Regions from separate parts of the Sporosarcina sp. YIM B06819 genome, predicted to be linked through region 2. Evidence: riboswitches for the same ligand, from Rfam matches in the RefSeq annotation. Region 2 holds a riboswitch; each other region holds the start of a gene.
The links. Region 2 has a riboswitch for thiamine pyrophosphate ahead of tenA (thiaminase II). Riboswitches for the same ligand answer to the same signal wherever they lie in the genome.
Positions count from the first base shown of each region.

Region 1: it holds a riboswitch for thiamine pyrophosphate, as region 2 does, so the genes downstream of both, tenA (thiaminase II) here and tenA (thiaminase II) in region 2, are expected to answer to the same signal.
Region 3: it holds a riboswitch for thiamine pyrophosphate, as region 2 does, so the genes downstream of both, R2B72_RS13675 (ABC transporter substrate-binding protein) here and tenA (thiaminase II) in region 2, are expected to answer to the same signal.

Region 1 covers NZ_JAWLIQ010000001.1:95,234-98,518, reverse strand. The annotation lists gene R2B72_RS00535 (exonuclease SbcCD subunit D) at 1-1,088, opposite strand, end outside; TPP riboswitch at 1,240-1,343, shown strand; gene tenA (thiaminase II) at 1,490-2,182, shown strand; gene R2B72_RS00525 (ABC transporter ATP-binding protein) at 2,169-2,918, shown strand; gene R2B72_RS00520 (ABC transporter permease) at 2,915-3,285, shown strand, end outside.
Region 2 covers NZ_JAWLIQ010000011.1:121,170-124,454, reverse strand. The annotation lists gene thiM (hydroxyethylthiazole kinase) at 1-607, opposite strand, end outside; gene tenA (thiaminase II) at 604-1,293, opposite strand; TPP riboswitch at 1,453-1,559, opposite strand; gene R2B72_RS09300 (DMT family transporter) at 1,697-2,575, shown strand; gene R2B72_RS09295 (DUF3238 domain-containing protein) at 2,640-3,285, shown strand, end outside.
Region 3 covers NZ_JAWLIQ010000020.1:5,761-9,045, reverse strand. The annotation lists gene nagE (N-acetylglucosamine-specific PTS transporter subunit IIBC) at 1-787, shown strand, start outside; TPP riboswitch at 1,094-1,202, shown strand; gene R2B72_RS13675 (ABC transporter substrate-binding protein) at 1,340-2,350, shown strand; gene R2B72_RS13670 (MTH1187 family thiamine-binding protein) at 2,363-2,653, shown strand; gene R2B72_RS13665 (ABC transporter permease) at 2,650-3,285, shown strand, end outside.

The DNA.
Region 1 (3,285 bases), on a different contig from region 2:
TCCGCCGCTTCACCCTTCATTTCCTCGTAAAATGCTTTAAAAAGTGCCACATCATCCTGTTTTCCATGGTCAATCCGCTGTTCATTCTCTTCATTCCTTAACGGCATAAACATTTTCCGTTCAACATGCATTGCATTCGGATAGACCGACCGAACCTTTTCCATTGGGAATAAAACCGGCGTGTCATCTAGCAACTTAACGAATACATAATCTTCACTAATGGCATGCAATAAAATGTCCTCCATTGTGCCTTCCACTGTCCGCATATCATGCTGGGGTATCAGTTCCCGTTTTTCAACAACCACTTGTCCTTCAGCATCAAGTTCAACAACAAAAAATCCTTTGTTGTGATGTTGTTCTGAAATGGAATATTTCATGGGCGAACCTGCATAGCGAACAGTTTCATTCAACACATAATGCGCCTGATGTAAGTGACCGAGTGCTGTATAATGGAATGGCTCGAATAGATGTGCTGATACATATTCAGCGCCCCCAATAGCTAGCGGACGTTCCGAATCGCTCGTGTTCGCTTCACTTTCTCCGTGAGAAGTCACGAATGCATGTCCAACAAAAACATGACGCGCGTTTTCCTGCAAGTTTGCACAAATACTTTCTGTTACTTTTTTCATTGCATCATTATGATTGGAAATTGTGGCATCATCGTGAAGATGTTTCACAACGGAAGGGTCTGCAAACGGCACTAGGTGGAAATGAACTTCACCGAATTCATCCGACAGAACGACTGGCTCAATGTCCTTCGCCATTTGACCAGCAATATGATAACCGTTAGCCCGCATCAAACCGCTACCGAAGTTCAGCCTCCCCGGGCTATCATGATTGCCGCCGATTGCAAGAACAGGCGTCTTCAATTCTAGTATTATTTTTTCAAGTACCTCATCGAGCAACGCAACTGCCTCAGTTGGCGGTACTGCCCGGTCATACAAATCTCCTGCGATAATAACCGCATCTGGCTTCTCTTCTTTTATCGCTTCAATAAACTGATCCAGCACATAGCGCTGCCCATCTGTCATATAAACTCCTTGAACTAGTTTGCCTAAATGCCAATCCGCCGTATGGAAAAATTTCAATGTCTTGTCCCCTTTCGACCCTCTTTGCTACTACTTTACAGGACTAGGCCGAAAAAATGAATCCATTGCCACTTTTCCTCCTATTTCCATACTAATGGTTGACCTTGTGATTTACATATGCCTATAATGGGGGCAAGTCCAATTGCATAAGATCCACCGCTAGGGGTGCTCTAACAGAGCTGAGAGAGGCATGTGCCTTGACCCTTATAACTTGAACTGGTTAATACCAGCGTAAGGAAGAGGTGCTGACAAGAAATTCTGCCGGTCTATCTTCCGGATATTTTTGACTGTCCACAACCCACTTCTTCTTCAAGGAGTGGGTTTTTAACTTTATTCTTCCAAGTAAAGTTAAAGCCTCCGGCGGATTGATTGGATAAAAATAAAAAGGGAGTGTTTTAGTTATGAAATTTACTGACCGCTTGCTTGAAAAGACCTTACCAATCTGGAGACAGAATCATAGCCATCCATTTGTGCAAGGTATTGGTGATGGGACGCTCGATCCGGATAAATTTAGATTTTATATGGTGCAAGATTACTTGTATTTAATTGACTACGCAAAAGTGTTTGCGATTGGCGCTGTTAAAGCGGACGATTTGGAAACGATGGGCAAGTTTGCAACGCTACTTGATGGTACGTTGAACACCGAAATGGCCCTACACCGAAGCTATGCACAACGATTTGGTATTTCGGTACAAGAACTTGAAGCCGCAAAGCCGTCCCCTATTGTGCTTGCGTACACGCATTATATGTTGCATGTTTGCCAAAATGGGACAGTTGCAGAAGTCATTGCGGCATTGCTTCCTTGTGCGTGGAGTTATTGGGAAATTGGCAAGGAGCTGAATGCTATTCCAGGTGCCAAAGATCATCCGTTATACGGAGATTGGGTCCGCATGTATTCATCAGACGAATTCGGTGAACTCGCTAGTTGGTGCATCGAATTGATGGATAAAGCTGCGGCTGGTAAACCTGAACATGAACTGTTGAAACTCGAAGAAATTTTCCTTAATACGACACGTTTTGAATACATGTTCTGGGATATGGCAAACGACAAACAGATGTGGCCTGGAGAAAAAAGTTTTCATGTTGGCGTTTGACCGTATTTCATTTAATTATCCATCCGCTAGCAACATACTCGATGGACTGTCATTTACCATCCATCCTGGCGAATTCATTTCGATTGTCGGTGTGAGTGGCTCGGGAAAAAGTACGATTTTCCGCCTTGTTACCGGGTTGGATGAACCTACAGCAGGGACCATTTCACTTGCGGACAATCCAGACGGCAATCGCCTTGGAAAAGTAGGCTATATGCCACAACAAGATCTACTTCTACCGTGGCGAACCATTTTAGAAAATGCCTGCCTCCCACTTGAAATCTCAGGGATGGATAAGCAGCCCGCACGTGAACTGGTCCAGCCACTATTGCATGAATTTGGGCTTGCCGGAACAGAAGACCGTTATCCAGCCGAATTATCAGGTGGTATGAAACAGCGTGTAGCTTTTCTACGCGCAGTCTTGTCTGGCAATCCCTTACTACTGTTGGATGAACCTTTTTCAGCACTCGATGCCATCACACGGCTCTCCATGCAGGAATGGTTGATCGACCAATGGAAAAAGCGACAAGTTACGGTTTTATTCATAACCCATGATGTCGAAGAAGCCTTATTTCTATCCGATCGTATTTTTCTATTGAAAAATAAACCGGTCAATTCAATCGAAGAGATCGAAGTACCTCTTGCAAGACGACGAACACGTATTGATTTACATCATCCCGAAATGCTCGAACTGAAAGAGCGGTTGCTTAGTAATCTGCGGAGCGAGGTACACGTATGAAAAATACTTCTTCCCTTATGATTTTCATACTGTTCGTCTGTTTTTGGGAGCTAGGTGCACGCCTTTACGACAAACCGTTCATCCTGCCTTCTCCCATTCAAATCTTAGGTCGGTTTTGGGAGCTAAAGGAAGTATTATTACTGAATCATTTGCCAGCGACTTTGCTAACGATCATCATCGGGCTTATCATTTCAATCGTTGCAGGGTCCATAATAGCAGTGTGGATGTCTGCCAGTCCGGGCGTACGAAAGGCATTCTATCCGATTCTCATCGCATCCCAAATGATTCCCATTATCGCACTTGCACCTATTTTCGTTCTATGGTTCGGCTATACAATTTGGAGCAAGGTCGCTGTCACTGTACTCAT
Region 2 (3,285 bases):
TCGCGACAGCCAAAAATGCACCTGCGACTGCACTTAGTAGGCAGCCGGCACCTGTAATCTTAGCCATCAGTGGATGCCCGCCTCTAATGTGAAGCGTTTTGTTGCCGTCAGTTACAATATCGACTACGCCAGTAACGGCGACGATACAGTGGTGTCTACGTGCCACTTCCTCCGCAAGTGTGGCTAAATCCGCATCTCCCTGACCTGCATCGACGCCTTTTGCTTCCCATTTCACGCCTGCAATGGCGGCTAGTTCTCCTGCATTACAACGGATGAGCGTCACATCGACTTCATCTAAAATCCCTAAAACGGATTCTTTGCGGAATGCGGTTGCTCCAGCCCCGACAGGATCGAGAATGACAGGTTTGCCATATTGATTAGCACTTTTCCCTGCAAGTAGCATTGCTTTTACGGTTTCTCGTTTTAGTGTGCCAATATTTAACACGGTACAAGACGAGATGCTAGCGATTTCAGCCGCTTCCTCTACGGCATCTGCCATAACGGGTGATGCGCCGAGTGCTAGCAGGCCGTTCGCTTGGAAGTTGGCAACGACAATATTGGTGATGCAGTGCACGAGTGGTTGTTCTGTTCGTAATTGTTGGATCATTTGCTCACCACTCCCTCGTATGAGTGAATGGCCCACTGTTGTTTCGTCCAGGCCATTTCCCAGAACTGCCATTCATAATAGCTACTCTTATGGAAATGTTCTTTTAGCTGCTGGCGTCTCTCTGGTGAAACAGCTTCCGCCAGTTCATTCATCCGGGAAATTTGTTCTTGTACAAGCCCTTCAAACCATTCAGAACCGTATGTTTGAATCCATTTATCGTAAACGGGGTGATTCGGTTTAGCGTCTTTTAGTCGTTCGCCAATTTCGTAATACAACCAGTAACAGGGTAGCAACGCAGCAAGGATATCCGCTAAATCACCTTCGTGAGCTACGCGATACATATGCGAAACGTATTGATAGGCTGTCGGTGCAGGCTGAAACGAGGCTTGTTCCTCTTCAGTTACCTTTAGCATGGTGAAAAATGACTTGTGCAAGGACATTTCGGCACTACATGTCTGCTCTGCATGTACCGCAAAACGCTGTGTCGTCTTCAAATTGTTGGCCTTCACAGCACCAAGCGCTTGGATTTTTGCAAAATGGGACAAATAATAAGAATCCTGTTGCACATAAAACTTAAACACATCTAGCGGCAACGTGCCGTCCGCAACTCCTTTGACAAATGGATGGTCAAAGCTTCCTTGCCATAACGCATCACATTCCGACCGTACTTCTTCACAAAACGTCATCCTGCCCACTCCTCGTATCTCTAATTTTGAAAATCTGTGACATCCGCCGAAGGCTTTGGGTCACTATTCGGCGGGGTTTGAATTCCCGCTGAATAAAATTAAAAAGGCCGCCTCCCGATTGCAATCAGGAAGCGGCCCACGATGGTTTGGTCAATAAAAAACAGCGCGGTCCCACTTCCCTACGCTGGTATGATCCAGATCAGGTTCCAAGGGTCCGCATATTTATATGCGTCTCAGCCTTTTACAAGACTCCCCTAGTGGCAAAAAATATTCTATTTTCATCACAACTATAACATGAAATTGATAATTGACAAGATACAAATTATTTTTCGTTACCATTTTAAAATAAGTTTGTTAAACATATTGTTTTTAGAGTATTATGAAACTATTAATAAAGTATAGGGTGATCAATTTGAATGGTGTTCCGATGCTACAAATGACGCTGGCGATGGCAATTTTCGGTTCAATTGGATTCTTCACGGGAAAGACTGGGATTCCTGCGGTGGAATTAGTATTTGTTCGTTGTATTTGCGCCACGCTTTTTTTAAGCTTCTGCTGGATCGTCACAGGTCAACAAAAAGTGGAGGTTTGGAAAAAACGGGAAGTTGTGCAAACGATTATTTGTGGTGTCTTTTTAGTGTTGAATTGGGTGTTTTTATTCAAGGCATTCGAAGAAATGTCCATTACAGTTGCTATCACTCTTTATAATTTAGCACCGATTTTTGTACTAATCATAGGCAGCTTATTTTTGAAAGAAAAGATGACAGTGACAGCATTGCTGGCGATTATCACTTGTTTTCTAGGAAGTGTCTTCATTATCGGTATACGAAGTTTCACTTCGCTGACAGAATTCGTTGGTTCGGGTTTTGGCTGGGCTATTCTTTCAGCTGTGTGCTATGCAATGACGATGTTAATTGGGAAAGAGATTACGGGGCTAAGTGCGTATGCAATGACGTTTGTTCAAACTTCGATTGGCATTTTGATGTTATTTCCGTTTATGAACTTCACTGTATTCGTAGGGTTAAGCGATTCAAACTGGCTATACATCATTGGGACGGGCTTAATACATACGGGATTTGTTTATTATTTGTTTTTCAATAGCCTCCGGAAATTAGCAACAGTTGTCATCTCTGCCTTGGTATTTGTCGACCCGGTTGTTGCCATTTTACTTGATACGATTATTTTAGATTTCCATCCTTCTGGTCTGCAAACTATGGGCATCTTTCTTATTTTCGGAGGGATTGTCTATACAATTATCGGAGGAGAAAGTAAAACAGTTTGAATTTTGCCCCCATGTTTAACTGAGGATAAAGTACCTCACACTTATCATGAGGGAGGTGAATCCGGTGCTTTTTGAAATAAAAACCGTTGTGCATCAGGAAGATGTTATTTCATTCACATGGAATGATGTTGGAGGAATCTATCATGTTTATAAGGACGAGGAGCATGTATACGAGGGGACTGTACCGGAGTTTAGTGATGGTGATATTAAGCATGCAAAGCTCTTTACATATGCGATTGAGCGCGTAGAAAATGGGGAAGTTGTCGATGTGATTGCGTTGCAAACATCGGCGTTTGCTGAACAGAAGAATAAGGACAACCCACTTCAATCACTTGTCATGACAACGATTGTTGCAAAGACGCAAATCGCCTTGTCGTGGGAGGAAATGAGTGAAGTTGAGGACTATGACGTGTTTCGTAATGATATGTATCTGACAACGGTCAACAATAATTGTTACGTGGACCGGGATATTTCGTTGGATGAAACCTACCGTTATACGATTCGCTCAAAGCGTACACTAGCCCAGTCGGAAGATCGATTTAATGTCAGTAAGTCCATATTTTCAACTGCTTTTGGTCTAGTCAATCCGGCTTCGTCGAAAGAAAAGGCGGCGGTCGAGGTGTTTGAAATGTCGAAATGGATTGCTAAGCCGCGAGAATTGTTGGTGCCAGTTCAAGATCGGATACGCCGCCCGAATGTGGATAGATGGC
Region 3 (3,285 bases), on a different contig from region 2:
TGACGTTGCAGGTATTAATGATATCCCTAACTTCTTGGCAGGTACAGGAACAAAAGGTGTTACGGGTATGTACCAAGCTGGTTTCTTCCCAATTATGATGTTTGGTTTACCAGCTGCTGCTCTTGCTATGTACCATACTGCAAAAACAAAACGTAAAAAACAAACAGCATCATTGATGATAGCAGCAGGATTTGCTGCATTCTTTACAGGTGTTACTGAACCAATTGAATTTGCATTTATGTTCTTAGCTCCAGCACTTTATATTGTTCATGCTGCTTTAACAGGTCTATCTTTATTTATCGCTGCTTCATTCCATTGGACATCAGGGTTTGGATTTAGTGCTGGTTTTGTCGATATGTTCTTAAGTTCAAGAAACCCACTTGCTAACCAGCCTTATATGTTAATCGTCCAAGGTTTAGTGTTTGCAGTTATTTACTACGTGATTTTCCGTTTCCTAATCGTCAAATTCAACCTGAAAACGCCTGGTCGTGAAGATGATGAGGATATCCAAGAAGACGGACCAGTTGCTTCAGCTGGGGGCAATAAATACTCAGGTATGGCTGCAACAATTTATGACGGTCTAGGCGGAGACGCTAACGTTACTTCTGTCGATAATTGTATAACACGCTTACGTATCGAAGTAAAAGATATGGATAAAGTTGATCAAAAGAAGATCAAAAGCACAGGTGTACCTGGCATCAACATTGTCGGATCCCATAGTATTCAAGTTATCATCGGAACGAGTGTACAGTTTGTAGCTGACGAGATTAAGAAGATTCGTAAATAATGAAATGCGGAAGGATCGGGTCATCACATACCTGGTCCTTTTTTCTATTCCATGGAATATTATCTAGCAAAAATGGATATACTACTATTCACAGAGGGGCGGCACATCTCTGTCCCGCGTAAGGGGCACTTTCGGCGGAAGGTGGAAAATAATACGACGCCCATCCGACTAGGGATTTGCCTAGTAGTGCCGCGATTTACATAGAGTATTTCTACTCCTTATCCCCTTCTATTTATTTGGTACTTGCTTCCTTCGCATGAATGTGGCAGAGTAGTAGATGTATTACTAAAAAAAATTCATATGATTCCAATTATGTGGGGGGACCAGTCAAGCTGGTTGAGATTTACTCAGAAAGTATAGACCCTTAGAACCTGATCTGGTTGACACCAGCGGAGGGAACATACTCATTAGCTATGTCTATTGTTTATGCGTTCTTCGGTTGCCCGGAGAACGCATTTTTGCGTTTATTCAGTAGAATACACATAAAACCTCAGTACGGATTTACGTCATGGCGTAATTGATTTCCGCGACAACCGTTCACGCGTAATTGCTATGAATTTAAGAGGAGGAATAGAGTTGAGAAAAGTTTGGCTGTTCGTCATGCTAAGTGTCTTATTAACAGCATGTAGTGCCGATACTGGCAATGAATCAAAGAAAGACGGCGAGTTAGAAAAAATCCGATTTGTACTCGATTGGACCCCAAATACAAACCATACTGGCTTGTACGTCGCACAGGAAAAAGGCTTTTTTAAACAACAAGGACTTGATGTGGAAATAATGCTACCTGGTGAAGCAGGTGCTGACCAGCTTGTAGCAGCAGATAAAGCACAATTTGGCATTGGCGCACAAGAATCGCTGACAGAAGCACGTGCACAAGAAATTCCTATCGTGTCCATCGCAGCCATTCTCCAGCATAATACGTCAGGGTTTGCTTCTTTGAAGAAAGACGGCATTGAATCCCCGAAGGATTATGAAGGAAAAACCTATGGGGGCTGGGGTGCTCCCGTTGAACAAGCGGTCATTTCTTCATTAATGAACAAAGAACAGGCAGATGTCGAGCAAGTTGAATTTATCAACATGGGGAATTCTGACTTCTTCACAGCAGTCGAACGTGATATTGACTTCGCATGGATTTACTATGCCTGGACAGGCATCGAAGCCGAACTGCGTGGAGTTGACCTAAATATGCAGTACTTAAAAGATTTCTCGGACAAGCTTGACTATTATACGCCTGTCATTACGACAAGTGAAAAAATGATTAGCAACAACCCAGACACTGTTCGTTCTTTTGTTAAGGCCGTTACGCAAGGCTACGAATTCGCCATTGCCAATCCAGATGAAGCAGCATCGATTTTATCGAAAGCGGTTCCTGATCTAGATGAAGAACTCGTCAAAGCAAGCCAGCAATGGATTTCTTCGCGATACCAAGACGACGCACCGCGTTGGGGTGAGCAACAGCTGAGCACTTGGCAAAACTACGCTGAGTGGATGAATGACAATGATTTACTAGACGGCGAATTTATCGCAGAAGATGCTTTTACCAATGAATTTCTACCCAAATAAGGAGGCGTTACTATGACAAACGCACTGTTGAGTATTCAAATCATACCGAAAACACCCAATGGAGAAGATGTGATTCCTTACGTCGACGCTGCTATTGCGGTCATTGATGAGTCTGGAGTCCCTTACCAAGTATCACCACTAGAAACGACAATGGAAGGTAACTTGACGGAGTTACTCGCTATTGTACAAAAAATGAATGAGCGCATGGTTGCAATCGGTTCACTAAGTATCATTTCACAAGTAAAAATATTTTATAAGCCAGATGGTGCTTCCATGGACAAATTGACGGAGAAATACCGTTGAAACACTTATTAAAAAAAGGATGGCGACCAACATTGGTCATCATCCTTTTACTTATCCTATGGGAAATAGCCGGTCACCTATTTGATATTCCAGCATGGTTACTCCCCGTCCCTACACAAGTATGGCAAGAAGTCATTCATGGTTGGACGCATTATTCTGGTCATATCTTATCGACTATCCGTCTCACACTTACTGGTTATGCGATTGGCGTCATCGTAGGCCTAGCTGTTGCCATAGTGCTATTCCGTCTACCCGTGTTACAGGAAGCCCTTTATCCGTTACTGATATTATCGCAAAACATTCCGATTATCGTGTTGGCACCTTTGCTCGTCATCTGGTTCGGATTCGGTATGTTGCCGAAAGTGATTATTATTGTACTCGTGTGCTTTTTCCCAATTACCATCGCCGCATTAGATGGTTTGCGGCAAACGGACCGAGATTTATTGCATTATATGAAAATGACAGGGGCAACAAATCGGCAAATTTTTTGGAAGTTGCAATGGCCCTATGCCCTTCCCTCTCTCTTTTCCGGTTTAAAAATTGCAGCTACCTATAGCGTCATGGGCGCTGTCATTTCAGAATGGCTCGGTGCCAATAAAGGAATCGGTGTCTATATGACACTAGCCTCATCT